Methyloterricola oryzae: one gene and its partners. The main gene of each other region encodes a partner of the protein of the gene in region 4 in a complex. Links are inferred from orthologs where the notes say so. Each region holds a gene or a part of one and is shown on either strand. Other genes may lie near its edges.

Evidence for each region.
Region 1: the proteins of dnaX (region 4) and holA are in contact, whole or in part, in a cryo-EM structure (PDB 8GIZ), measured with the Escherichia coli proteins. The link is inferred for Methyloterricola oryzae from one-to-one orthologs.
Region 2: the proteins of dnaX (region 4) and dnaN are in contact, whole or in part, in a cryo-EM structure (PDB 8GIZ), measured with the Escherichia coli proteins. The link is inferred for Methyloterricola oryzae from one-to-one orthologs.
Region 3: the proteins of dnaX (region 4) and EK23_RS05235 are in contact, whole or in part, in a cryo-EM structure (PDB 8GIZ), measured with the Escherichia coli proteins. The link is inferred for Methyloterricola oryzae from one-to-one orthologs.

The regions. Positions count from the first base shown.
Region 1 is NZ_JYNS01000004.1:187,863-190,887, reverse strand. The notes cover bases 7-2,959. They hold holA (DNA polymerase III subunit delta), read left to right. Parts: upstream 7-939; coding sequence 940-1,980; downstream 1,981-2,959. Other genes in these bases: EK23_RS08210 (glutamate-5-semialdehyde dehydrogenase), read left to right, coding at 2,047-2,959; EK23_RS08220 (LPS-assembly lipoprotein LptE), read left to right, coding at 425-943; leuS (leucine--tRNA ligase), read left to right, coding at 7-413. In the rest of the region: more of leuS, read left to right, coding at 1-6; more of EK23_RS08210, read left to right, coding at 2,960-3,025. UniProt on the Escherichia coli protein: Part of the beta sliding clamp loading complex, which hydrolyzes ATP to load the beta clamp onto primed DNA to form the DNA replication pre-initiation complex.
Region 2 is NZ_JYNS01000016.1:7,900-10,910, reverse strand. Bases 9-2,947 are described here. They hold dnaN (DNA polymerase III subunit beta), read right to left. Parts: upstream 2,059-2,947; coding sequence 958-2,058; downstream 9-957. Other genes in these bases: dnaA (chromosomal replication initiator protein DnaA), read right to left, coding at 2,126-2,947; recF (DNA replication/repair protein RecF), read right to left, coding at 9-896. Also shown: more of recF, read right to left, coding at 1-8; more of dnaA, read right to left, coding at 2,948-3,011. UniProt on the Escherichia coli protein: Confers DNA tethering and processivity to DNA polymerases and other proteins. Acts as a clamp, forming a ring around DNA (a reaction catalyzed by the clamp-loading complex) which diffuses in an ATP-independent manner freely and bidirectionally along dsDNA.
Region 3 is NZ_JYNS01000002.1:320,194-323,264, forward strand. What follows is about bases 39-3,037. They hold EK23_RS05235 (DNA polymerase III subunit delta'), read left to right. Parts: upstream 39-1,041; coding sequence 1,042-2,034; downstream 2,035-3,037. Other genes in these bases: mltG (endolytic transglycosylase MltG), read left to right, coding at 39-441; tmk (dTMP kinase), read left to right, coding at 434-1,045; EK23_RS05240 (PilZ domain-containing protein), read left to right, coding at 2,051-2,407; EK23_RS05245 (TatD family hydrolase), read left to right, coding at 2,471-3,037. In the rest of the region: more of mltG, read left to right, coding at 1-38; more of EK23_RS05245, read left to right, coding at 3,038-3,071. UniProt on the Escherichia coli protein: Part of the beta sliding clamp loading complex, which hydrolyzes ATP to load the beta clamp onto primed DNA to form the DNA replication pre-initiation complex.
Region 4 is NZ_JYNS01000009.1:30,068-33,003, reverse strand. The notes cover bases 73-2,936. They hold dnaX (DNA polymerase III subunit gamma/tau), read left to right. Parts: upstream 73-635; coding sequence 636-2,237; downstream 2,238-2,936. Other genes in these bases: recR (recombination mediator RecR), read left to right, coding at 2,631-2,936; EK23_RS12915 (YbaB/EbfC family nucleoid-associated protein), read left to right, coding at 2,304-2,627; EK23_RS12925 (DUF475 domain-containing protein), read left to right, coding at 73-362. Outside these bases: more of EK23_RS12925, read left to right, coding at 1-72. UniProt on the Escherichia coli protein: Part of the beta sliding clamp loading complex, which hydrolyzes ATP to load the beta clamp onto primed DNA to form the DNA replication pre-initiation complex.

The DNA of each region.
Region 1 (3,025 bases), on a different replicon or contig from region 4:
ATACGGCCATCGCCGCCAACATGGAACTGCTCAATGCCCTGTCGCGCTTCGAAGACGAGAGCGAGGCGGGCCGGGCGATCCGGCAGGAGGCGCTGGAATCGGTGGTCTTGATGCTGTCACCCATCGTGCCCCATGCATCGCATCGGCTGTGGCGGGAACTGGGTCACCCGGAAATGGCGGTCAATACGCCGTGGCCGGCGGTGGATGAGGCGGCCCTGGTTCAGGACACCATCGAGCTGGTCCTGCAGGTCAACGGCAAGCTGCGCAGCAAGATCAGCGTGGCGGCGGATGCTTCGCGCGAACTCGTTGAGGGCGTGGCCCTGGCGGACGAGACCGCCCAGCGTTTCATGGAGGGCAAGCCGCCGAAGAAGGTCATCGTGGTTCCCGGCAAGCTGGTCAACATCGTGGTATGAGGCTCATGTCCATGCGCGCGCGTATCCCCCGCCTTCTGTTGCTCGCTGCGGTCTTGGCTGTGACGGCGGGCTGCGGATTCCATTTGCGCGGCTCGGGTGGCCCGACCTTCGCCAAGGGCATCCTGCTGCAGGGGATCGGCTCCAGCAATGCGCTGTACGGCGATTTCAGCACTGCGCTGGGCCTGGTGGGCGGGCGCCTGGTGAAATCGCCCGCCGAAGCTGCGGGGATCGTGCACGTCTACCGCGCCTATCATTCCCGGCGCTCCCTCACCTTGAGCCGTTTCGGCCGCAGTACCGAGTTCGACCTGTTCTATCGCATCGTATACGACGTGCGAACCCCGGAAGGGGAAGTGCTGTTGCCGCGCCAGGACATCGAAGTGCGGCGCGACTACTTCAACGACCAGACCCTGCCGCTGGCGCAGGTCGCCGAGGAAGGCGTGATGCGCACGGAGATGCAGCAGGAGGCTGCGCAGACCCTGTTGCGCCGGGCCATCTCGGCGTTGAACAAGCCGCCGCCGGGGAAGTCGTGAAGCTCAAGCTGGATCAGTTGCCGGATGCCCTTCGCAAAGGCATCGCGCCGGTCTACCTGGTTTCCGGCGACGAACCCTTGCAACTGGGCGAGGCCGTGGATGCCATCCGCGAGGCCGCGCGCGCCAAAGGCTACGCCAGCCGGGAACTGTTCTATGTCGACAGCGGTTTCGAGTGGGGCCAGTTGCTGGAGGCGGCGGAATCCTATTCCCTGTTCGGTGATCTGCGCATTCTCGACCTGCGCCTGCCGGGCAAGCCGGACAAGGCCGGCGCCGATGCGCTGGTGCGCTATGCCGAGCGGATTCCCGAAGATGCCGTGCTCATCGTCAGCCTGCCGAAGCTGACGGGCGACGAGCAGAAGAAAAGCCGCTGGTTCCAGGCGCTGGAGCCCAAGGGCGTTTTCATCCAGGTCTGGCCACTGGAAGGTCCCCAGCTCATCGCTTGGCTGGATCGGCGCATGGGCGCCCGCAACATGCTGGCCGACCGGTCCGGGCTGGCCCTGCTGGCGGCGCGGGTGGAAGGCAATCTGCTGGCCGCGGCCCAGGAAGTGGAGAAGCTGCACATCCTCTGCGGTTCGGGACGGATCGAGGACGAGATGATTCGCAAGGCGGTGGCGGACAGCGCCCGCTACGATGTGTATGACCTGTCCGAGGCAGCCCTGCAGGGCCAGTTGGTGCGCTCCAACCGGATACTGGCCGCGCTGCGCGCTGAAGGGATTGCCGCCGCCGTGGCCTTGTGGGCGCTGGCCCGCGACCTGCGCGTGGTGGCCTCCGTGCAGGCCGCGGTGGCGGACGGCTCCACCCCGGATGCCGCGTTCAGCCGGCTGCGAATCTGGGACAGCCGCAAGGCCGGGATGGTTAAAGCACTGCAGCGGCTGGACCGCGAGCAGGTGCGGCAGTCCTTGCTGGCGTGTTCAAGATCCGATCGCATCATCAAGGGGCAGGACACCGGGGAAGCCTGGGACGCGCTGTTGGATGTGTGCATGACCATGGCGGGCCGGGGACCCGCGTCGCGACGTCTACGGGAGGACATCGCCTGAACGGCTCCGCACGCCGGCCTTTCATTGTTTAACCCCCTATTCAACGCCAGAACCTGTCCGTGACCCATGAATATGCCCGCTCGATTTTCCGATTCTGACGACATCAACAGTTATATTCTTGCCGTGGGCGAACGCGCCCGCACCGCGTCGCGGCTGATTGGCCGTGCCGAGACTGCGGCCAAGAATCGTGCCTTGGCGGCCATCGCGGCGGAACTGGAAGCGCGCGCCGATTTTCTGATTGAGGAAAACGGGCGCGATCTGGAGGCCGGCCGCCAGAAGGGACTGGAAGCGGCCATGCTGGAGCGTCTGGTGATCGACGCCAAGCGGGTTGCGGCCATGGCGGAAGGCCTGCGCCAGGTGGCGGCCCTGGCCGACCCCGTGGGCGAGATTTCCGGGCTGACCTTTCGGCCCACCGGGATTCAGGTCGGCCGCATGCGCGTGCCTCTGGGGGTGGTGGGCATCATCTACGAGTCGCGTCCCAACGTGACGGCGGATGCTGCGGCCCTGTGCCTGAAATCGGGCAATGCCTGCATCCTGCGCGGCGGTTCCGAGGCCATCCATTCCAACAAGGCGATTGCGGCTTGCATCCGCACCGGACTGGAACAGGCCGGACTGCCCCAGGACGCCGTGCAATTGATCGAAACCACCAACCGTGCCGCCGTCGGGGCGCTGCTGAATCTGGACAAGCACGTGGATGTCATCGTCCCGCGCGGAGGCAAGGGATTGATCGAGCGCATCATGGCAGAGTCGCGCATCCCCATCATCAAGCATTTGGACGGCATCTGCCATGTCTACATCGATGAGGGCGCCGACCGCGACAAGGCCCTGCGCATCGCGCTCAACGCCAAGACCCACCGTTATGGGGTCTGCAACGCCATGGAAACCCTGCTGGTCGCGGCGAGCTGCGCCAACGACCTGCTTCCGGAAATGGCCCTGAAACTGCGCGAAAAAGGCGTGGAGATTCGAGGCTGCGAAGTGACCCGCACCTACATCCCCGACTGTGTTGCGGCGACAGAGGCGGATTGGGATACGGAATACCTGGCGC
Region 2 (3,011 bases), on a different replicon or contig from region 4:
ACGCATCCGCGCTTCCCCAATTGGCTCTCCAAAAGGTTCGCTTGCGACAAGAGCAGGGCAAAAACCAGCATCTTAATCTGGCCCCGCGAAAAAAAATGCCGGACCGGCCTTCCGTCCATTTGAATGACGAAATCACCCCGATGCGGCCCATATTGCGTATAGCCGAACCGTCTGTCAGCCTGGACGTTCGCCTGAAGCACTTCAGGCAATGAACGTGCGACATCCCACCCAGGGTTAACCTTTATATGCAGATCATGAATTCCAAGAAAATGCACCGTCGCTTTCAAGAAAAATGGTTGCAAACACTCCAAATAACGAGAACGCGCTTCGGCAATCAGCAGACCATAACGCCCAAGTTCATGGTTCCATGTTTCCAAACCCTGCGACGAACCTGCCCGCAGCAGTGCATTGCGCTGACGCAGCGCTTTGACATAGCCACGCCAGGCAGTGAGGTATTCGTAATCCTGATGAAAAACGCCCCAATCCAAAAATTGCCGCCGGAATTTCGGTGCATCGTCCAGAAGAGAACTACTACCCGGGTGTATCAGTAATACGGGTAGAATCCAGACTAGTTCCGCCGTGGACATCAGCTTGCGCCCATCCACCACAATGTCTCGTCCCTGTTTGTACAACTGCACTCCGAGACTGACCTGACTTGGCCTCTCTAAAATAACTGCCTTTCCAGAGACGGTGAGCGAATCCTGAGAAAGTCGGATAATCTGTGCAGCCTGCGTGGATCGAAATGAACGCCCTCTACCTAAAATGTGCAAGGCCTCCAGCAACGACGTCTTACCGCTGCCATTGGGACCCACCAAGAAATTGATATGTGGGGATGGTTCAAGCGCCGCGACTTCGATGTTGCGAACATTTCGAACATCGACTTTCGTCAGGCTCATGTTGATGGTGAGAAAAAATCTATGCAGACTTTGCCCACGGACGGGCACATAAACTTCATAATTATAATTTTAAGGGCATTACCACAAACTTGTAGCTCTGATCGACCAGATCTTCCAACAGTGCGCTGTTGGCTGCTTCAGTGAGTGAAAGCCGGACGCCTTCAGAATCGATGTTGTTAATCGCGTCCAACAGATAGGTCGCATTGAAGCCGACGGACGCACCAGGCCCTTCCAGATCCACTTCCACCTCTTCCCGAGCCTCTTCCTGTTCGCTATTGTGCGACTCGATTGTCATGATGCCATCCTTGACATCCACATTAATACCCCTGAATTTCTCGTTTGACAAAATCGCAACACGAGTAAGCGCAGCTTTCAACATTGCCTTGTCCGCCGTAACCACCGTGACAATTTCCTTCGGCATGACGCGCTGGAAGTCCGGAAAGCGGCCCTCGATCAGCTTGGCGGAAAAATTGAGATTTCCCACCCGTATCCGAATGTTGTTGGCAGCAATATGGGTGCTGACTATCGAATCATCCTCACCCAGCAGCCTGAAAAGCTCCATGACGCCTTTACGTGGAATGATGATCTGCCGTCCCTGTGGGAACTCATGATCGAGGACGCCCTCATAAAGCGCCAAGCGATGTCCGTCAGATGCGACCGTGCGGATGTAACCCGAAGCAAGTTCGAGCATCAAACCGTTCAGGTAATAGCGGACGTCCTGCTGTGCCATGGCATAGAGCGTCTTTTCCATGGCCTTCTTCAACAAGCCGCTACTGAATTCTACCGTCAGTTCCGCTGGGCTTAAGTCAAATGCGGGATAATTTCCGGCCGGAAGCGTATTCAGACTGAAGCGGCTACGTCCACACTGTATCGACAAGCGGTCCTGCATCGCTTCGAACTTGATGGTATCTCCTTCAGGGAGACTCCTGCAGATATCGAGCAATTTACGGGCTGGAATGGTGATTTCACCTTCGTCTCCAGTATCCACATCCGCCTGTGTCACCAACTGAATCTCGAGGTCGGTGCCGGTCAGTTCCAGGCAATTTCCAGAAAGCCTCAGGAGAACATTCGAGAGAATCGCCATGGTCTGCTTACGCTCTACGACACTCACGACCTTCTGCAAGGGCGCCAGCAGCTTATCTCTGGAAATCGAAAATCTCATATGGGGCACGTCCAACCAGAAAATATTGGATCCATCGAAAGAAGTCCTTACCGGGGCTCAAGCGGAGTCAGTTGGACAAGATACGGATCAAATTCGAATAGTCTTCCAGAAACTTGTTGTCGCTTTCCTTCAATTCCGCAACTTTACGCGTCGCGTGCAAAACCGTGGTGTGGTCGCGTCCCCCGAACATCTGACCAATCTCGGGTAGACTGTGATTGGTAAGCTCCTTCGCAAGGGCCATGGCCATCTGCCTCGGCCGTGTCACAGAGCGCGTTCGCTTGTTTGAAAGCAGATCCGCAACGCGGATCTTAAAGTACTCCGCAACCGTCTTCTGGATGTTATCCACATTCACCATGCGGTCCTGCAGAGCGATGAGATCTCTCAGAGCCTCCTTGGCGAAGTCCAGCGTGATTGGCTTGCCGGTGAAATGCGAATTGGCGATCACACGACGCAGCGCCCCTTCAAGTTCACGAATATTGGAACGGATGCGCTTGCCAATGAAAAAAGCCACTTCCGGTGAAAGATCAACGCCCGCGTTTTGTGCCTTGGTCATCAGGATCGCCACGCGCGTCTCTAGATCCGGCGGTTCCACAGCAACCGGAAGCCCCCATCCAAAGCGGGACTTTAGCCGTTCTTCCAACCCTTTGATTTCCTTTGGATATCTATCACAAGTCAGCACAACCTGATGCTTGTTCTCCAATAATGTATTAAAGGTGTGGAAAAACTCTTCCTGCGAGCGCTCCTTGCCCGCAAAGAACTGAATGTCGTCGATCAACAAGGCATCCACCGTACGGTAGAACTCCTTGAATGCATTGATGGCGTTATGCTGAAGTGCCTTGACCATGTCCGAGACAAATCGCTCCGAATGAAGATAGACGATATTGGCAGATGGGTTTCCCCTCAGAATCTCATTCCCTATGGCATGCATTAGGTGCGTTTTGCCCAATCCAACG
Region 3 (3,071 bases), on a different replicon or contig from region 4:
GAATGGCGGGGCCGAGCCGAGGGTTTGCCCTGGCTGACGCCTTACCAGGCCTTGATCATGGCATCCATCGTCGAGAAGGAGACAGGACGTCCCGAGGAACGGGCGCGCATTGCAGGGGTGTTCACGCGCAGGCTGGCTCAGGGCATGCTCTTGCAGACCGACCCAACCGTCATCTACGGGATGGGGGACAGTTTCATGGGCGACATCCGGCGCGCAGACCTGGTTCAGGACACGCCCTATAACACCTATGTGCGTCCGGGGCTGCCGCCCACGCCCATCGCCTGTCCCGGCGCCCAGGCCATCCATGCCGCGCTGCACCCCGAGCCGGGTGACAGCCTGTATTTTGTTTCTCGCGGCGATGGCACCCATGTGTTCTCCAGGTCCCTGGACGAGCACCGGCACTTCGTGGAGCAGTTCCAGAAGGCGCGCAAGCATGAGTAAAGGAAAGTTCATCACCCTGGAGGGCGGCGAGGGCCTGGGCAAGAGTACCAACCTGGCCTTCGTCAAGGAATGCCTGGAACGGCGTGGCAGGCGGGTCATCGTGACGCGGGAGCCGGGCGGCACGCCGCTGGGAGAGCAGGTGCGGGCCATCCTGCTGGGAGACGGACAGGTGTCTCCGCCGACGGAACTGCTGCTGGTTTTTGCGGCCCGCGCCCAGCATGTGCAGGACGTGATTCGGCCAGCGCTTGAAAACGGCGACTGGGTGGTGAGCGACCGCTTCACCGATGCCAGTTATGCCTACCAGGGTGGCGGGCGTGGCATCGACGCGGCCGTCATCGCCAGCCTGGAGCGCTATGTGCAACAGGAACTGGAGCCGGATCTGACCCTGTTGTTCGATGCGCCGGTCGAAGTCGGGCTGGCCCGGGCAAAGCGCCGCGGCGCTGCGGACCGTTTTGAATCGGAAGACCTGGACTTCTTCCGTCGCATCCGCGAGGCGTATCTGGCGCGCGCGCGCAGCGTACCGCAGCGTATCCGACTGATCGACGCCAGCCAGGCCCTACCAGCCGTGCAGGATCAGATCCTGCGCTGCATCGAGGCCTTGTGAACGGGTTGCGCTTCGAGAACTGTCCCTGGCTGGCTACGCCATGGTCTCTGCTCGCGTCCTACGTCGATGCAGGACGCGTGCCGCAGGCGCTGCTGCTTTCAGGTAAGGAAGGCCTGGGCAAAGGCCGTATGGCGGATGCCTATGCGCGCCGGCTGTTGTGCCGCGACCCCGTGGGCGCATACGCCTGCGGGCACTGTCCGGCCTGCCAGTTGGTCGAGGCGGGCAATCATCCCGACTACCTGCGGATTGAACCGGCTGAGCCCGGTAAACCCATTACGGTGGACGGTATTCGCGGACTGATCGGGCTGCTGGCCCTGACGCCGCAGTATAGCGGACGGCGAGTGGTGATCCTGAGCCCGGCGGAGCAGATGACAGTGGCGGCGGCCAACAGTCTGCTGAAGACTCTGGAAGAGCCCGATGAGCACACAAGTCTGCTTTTGATCAGCGAGGTGCAGGACCAACTGCCGGCAACCATTCGCAGCCGCTGTCAGCGTCTGGATATCGCCACGCCGGGACGCGCGGAGGCATTGCGATGGCTCACGGTCAACGGCTGCGGCGAGGATGCCCAGGTCCTCTTGTCCCTGGCCCAAGGCGGGCCGTTCAAGGCGCTGGCGTTCAAGGCGGACGATTTGATCCGGTCACGTGCAGGTTTCTTTCGCCTCTGGAGCGAGGTCGCGGCCGGTCAGTCGGATCCGGTGCTCGCCGCGGAGGCCTGGCAGAAGCATCCCGGCGAACAACTGGTTGACTGGCTGAACAGCTGGACCTGCGATCTGGTCCGGCTGCGCGCCGCGCCGGACTGCGGCTACCTTGACAATTCCGATCTGCGCGAGGGCTTGCAGGGCCTGGCGTCGCGGCTAGAATTAAGGCAGCTATTCCGCTTGCGGGATATCATTGGCCAGGGCCGCAGGCGGCTGGCGGGCCAGGCTAACCGACAAATGGTTCTGGAAGAAATACTGATCCACTGGTCGCGACTGGCGACCAAGGGCTGACAACGGACACGACATCATGAGTGAAGCCCAGACACCGGCGCGCCAAGGCATCCTGTCTCTGACCATCCGCGACAAGAATGCGCTCTATGCGGCTTATATGCCCTTCGTCAAAAATGGGGGCTTGTTCATACCCACCAACAAGCCCTATCAGTTGGGGGATGAAGTGTTCATGCTGCTCAACCTGATGGAGGAAACCGACCGTATTCCGGTGGCCGGCAAGATCATCTGGATCACGCCCAAGGGTTCCGAGGGTTACCGCTCCACCGGCATCGGGGTACAATTCAGCGAACAGGATGGGGGCACCACCCGCAGCCGCATCGAGAACTATCTGGCCGGCGCCGTGGAAAGCGACCGTCCGACCCACACCATGTAGACATCCGCCCGAATGGCCTGCGCGGCGCGCACCTGCGGGCCAACCAAGCGCACACTCTCCAGCATGCTGATCGACTCCCACTGCCACCTGGACCGCCTCGATCTGGGTCCCTTCAAGAACGATTTCGCCGCCTTCGTTGAAGACGCCAAAGAACAGGGCATCGAGCACATGCTCTGCGTATCCATCAGCCTGGAGGTCTATCCGGCCATGCTGAGCCAGGTGGAAGCGTATGACTGCATTTCCGTATCCGTCGGCGTGCATCCCAACGAGCAGGACTGCCGCGAGCCTGACGCGGAAGAGTTGGTGAAGCTGGCCGCCCATGCCAAAGTGGTGGCGATCGGCGAGACCGGCCTGGATTACTTTCGCAGCGAGGGCGACCTAGGGTGGCAGCATGAGCGTTTGCGCACCCATGTCCGGGCCGCCCGGGCCTGTGGAAAGCCCCTGATCGTGCATACCCGCGAGGCGCGGGCGGACACCTTGAGGATATTGAGGGAGGAGAATGCCGCCGAGGTGGGTGGCGTGTTCCATTGCTTCACCGAGGATTGGGAGACTGCCCGGCAGGCTTTGGACCTGAACTTCCATATTTCCTTCTCCGGCATCGTCACCTTCCGCAACGCCGCTCAAATCCAGGAGGTTGCGCGCAAGGTGCCGGAGGAGCGCTTCC
Region 4 (2,936 bases):
CAGTCCACAAGGCGGGGTTCGTCTCTTTCCTGTATCTGGAACTGCTGGACCTGTCCTTCTCCTTCGATGGCGTGATAGGCGCTTTCGCCATCACCAAGGATGTGGTCGTCATCCTGCTGGGGCTGACTATTGGCGCCATGTTCGTGCGCAGCCTCACTCTGTTCCTGGTGCAGCGGAACATGCTGGAGGAGTACCTGTTCCTCGAGCACGGAGCTCATTACGCCATTGGCGCACTGGCCCTGCTGATGCTCGCCGATACCTTCGCGCACGTCCCCGAGTGGGCGACCGGTCTGATCGGCATGAGCCTGATCCTGATGTCCCTGTGGTCCTCCATCCGGCTGCGCCGTAAGGCGGCCAGGTAATGGCTCGCACGCGCGGGAGCGAAAACTGCCTCACGCCGGCTTGTAATCCAGGACCGCTTGCCGCATAATGCGCGCTCTTTCGTTAGCCCGGCCCTCGGGATCAGGCAGAAACGTAAGATTTCTATGGCGAGCCATGTTGGTCCCCTCGCAATGATACGCTGCGAACCCCGCCAGGCCCGGAAGGGAGCAACGGTAGTAGCGGATTCGTGTGCCGGGGTGCGGCTTTCCTGGCTTGCCACCCCATCTCTTCCCCGATTCCAGTAGACGCAAGTCATGGCCTATCAGGCGCTTGCCCGCAAATGGCGTCCGCGCAACTTCAAGGAAGTCGTTGGCCAGGAGCACGTGGTCAAGGCTCTGACCCACGCACTGGAGTTCGACCGCACCCACCACGCCTACCTTTTCACCGGCACGCGCGGCGTGGGCAAAACCACCTTGGCCCGCATCCTGGCCAAGGCCATGAATTGTGACGCCCGCTCGGGCGCCGATCCCTGTGGGCAATGCCTGATTTGCCGCGAAGTGGACGAAGGCCGCTTCGTAGACCTGATCGAGGTCGATGCCGCCTCACGCACCAAGGTCGAGGACACCCGCGAGTTGCTTGAAAACGTGCAGTATGCTCCCAGCCAGGGGCGCTTCAAGGTCTATCTGATAGACGAAGTGCACATGCTGTCCGGCCACAGCTTCAACGCCTTGCTCAAGACCCTGGAAGAACCCCCGCCGCACGTCAAGTTCCTGCTGGCGACCACGGATCCGCAGAAGATCCCGGTCACCGTCCTGTCGCGCTGCCTGCAGTTCAACCTGAAGCGCCTGAGCGCCGAGCAAATTCGTGGCCAGATGGAACGAATACTGCGCGAGGAGTCGATTGCCTTCGATTCGAACGCCCTGCGCAGCTTGGCCCGTGCCGCCGACGGCAGCATGCGCGACGGCCTAAGCCTGCTCGATCAGGCCATCGCCCACGGTGGCGGCAGCTTAGCCGAGGAACCGGTCAGCGCGATGCTGGGCACGGTGGCGCGTACCCCCCTGTTTGATCTGCTGTGGGCGCTGGCCGAAAGCAACGCGGCGAAGCTGCTGGAGATCTCCGCCGACATGGCGGCCCATGCATCCAGCTTCAGCGACGCCCTGCAGCAGATGCTGATCATCCTGCACCATGCGGCGCTGGCGCAGTGGGTCCCGGAGGCTGTGCGCCACGACGATGACGCGGACGCCCTGCTGGCGCTGGCGGAGCACATCCCGGCAGATGACCTGCAGCTCTATTACCAGATTGCCTTGCTGGGCCAGCGCGACCTGCCTCTGGCCCCGGACCCGCGCGCCGGCTTTGAAATGGTGCTGTTGCGAATGCTGGCTTTCCGGCCGGACACTGCAGGCACGGAACCGGGCGGTGAATCGCAGGCGCCGGCGCGTCCTGTCCTCGCGCAACAGCCCAAGCCGCGCACCGTTGCGGCGCCCCTCCCGGCCAGCGTCGCCACAGCGCCCGCGCCGCCGCCCAAGGCCAACGCAGATTCCGGCGACTGGCCGCAGATGATCCGAGCCATGGGGCTTTCCGGCCTGACTCAGCAACTGGCGCAAAACTGCACCTTGGTGACCGTGGACGACAGCCGCGTCGTCCTTGCCTTGGATCCCCAGTTTGGCAGCGTCCGCACCGCACAGTTGGAAAGCAAGCTGGAGAAAGCCCTGCAGCAGCATTTCGGCCGCCCCGTGAAACTCAGCTTCAGTGCCGATACGCCGCAGCAGGAGACGCCAGCCGCCCTGATTCAGCGTGCGCGCGAAGAACGCCAGCGACAGGCCGAGCAGGAAATTGAGCAGGATGAGAACATTCGCGCCTTGAAGGAGCGTTTCGATGCGCGCGTTCTTCCGGGCTCCATCAAACCCTTGGACTAGCGGCTGCTGGCGCTCAAGACCGCAGCACGCTCCGGGTTATTTCACCGCACCATTCGGAGAACACGCATGAAGAATCCCCTGGCAAGCCTGATGCAGCAGGCCCAGCAAATGCAGGAAAATGTCCGCAAGGCTCAGGAAGAGCTTGCCAGCACCGAGGTCCATGGAGAATCGGGCGGTGGTTTGGTCAAGATCGTCATGAATGGCAAGCGCGAGGTCCTCAAGCTCAGCATCGACGACAGTCTGGTCAAGGACGACCGCGACATGTTGGAAGACCTGGTGGCTGCCGCCGTCAACGACGCCGTGCGTAAGGTGGGCAAGCTAAAGCAGGAGAAGATGGCGAGCCTGACGGGAGGCATCGAGCTGCCGGCCGGCTTCAAACTGCCATTTTGAGCGATGCGCGCCGGGGGCGGCAAGATCGAGCGGCTCATACAGGCCTTCCGCTGCCTGCCCGGGGTGGGACCGAAGTCTGCGCAGCGCATGACCTTGCATCTGTTGCAGCGCAATCGTGAAGGCGCCCAAGCCCTGGCAGAAGCCTTGCTCGATGCGCTGGAACACATAGGCCACTGTCGCCTGTGCCGCACCCTGACAGAGGGCGAACTCTGCCCGGTCTGCAGCGACCCACGCCGCGATACGGGTACCCTCTGCGTCGTGGAATCCCCTTCCGAAGTATTTGCCATCGAACAAGCCACCGGCTTCAAG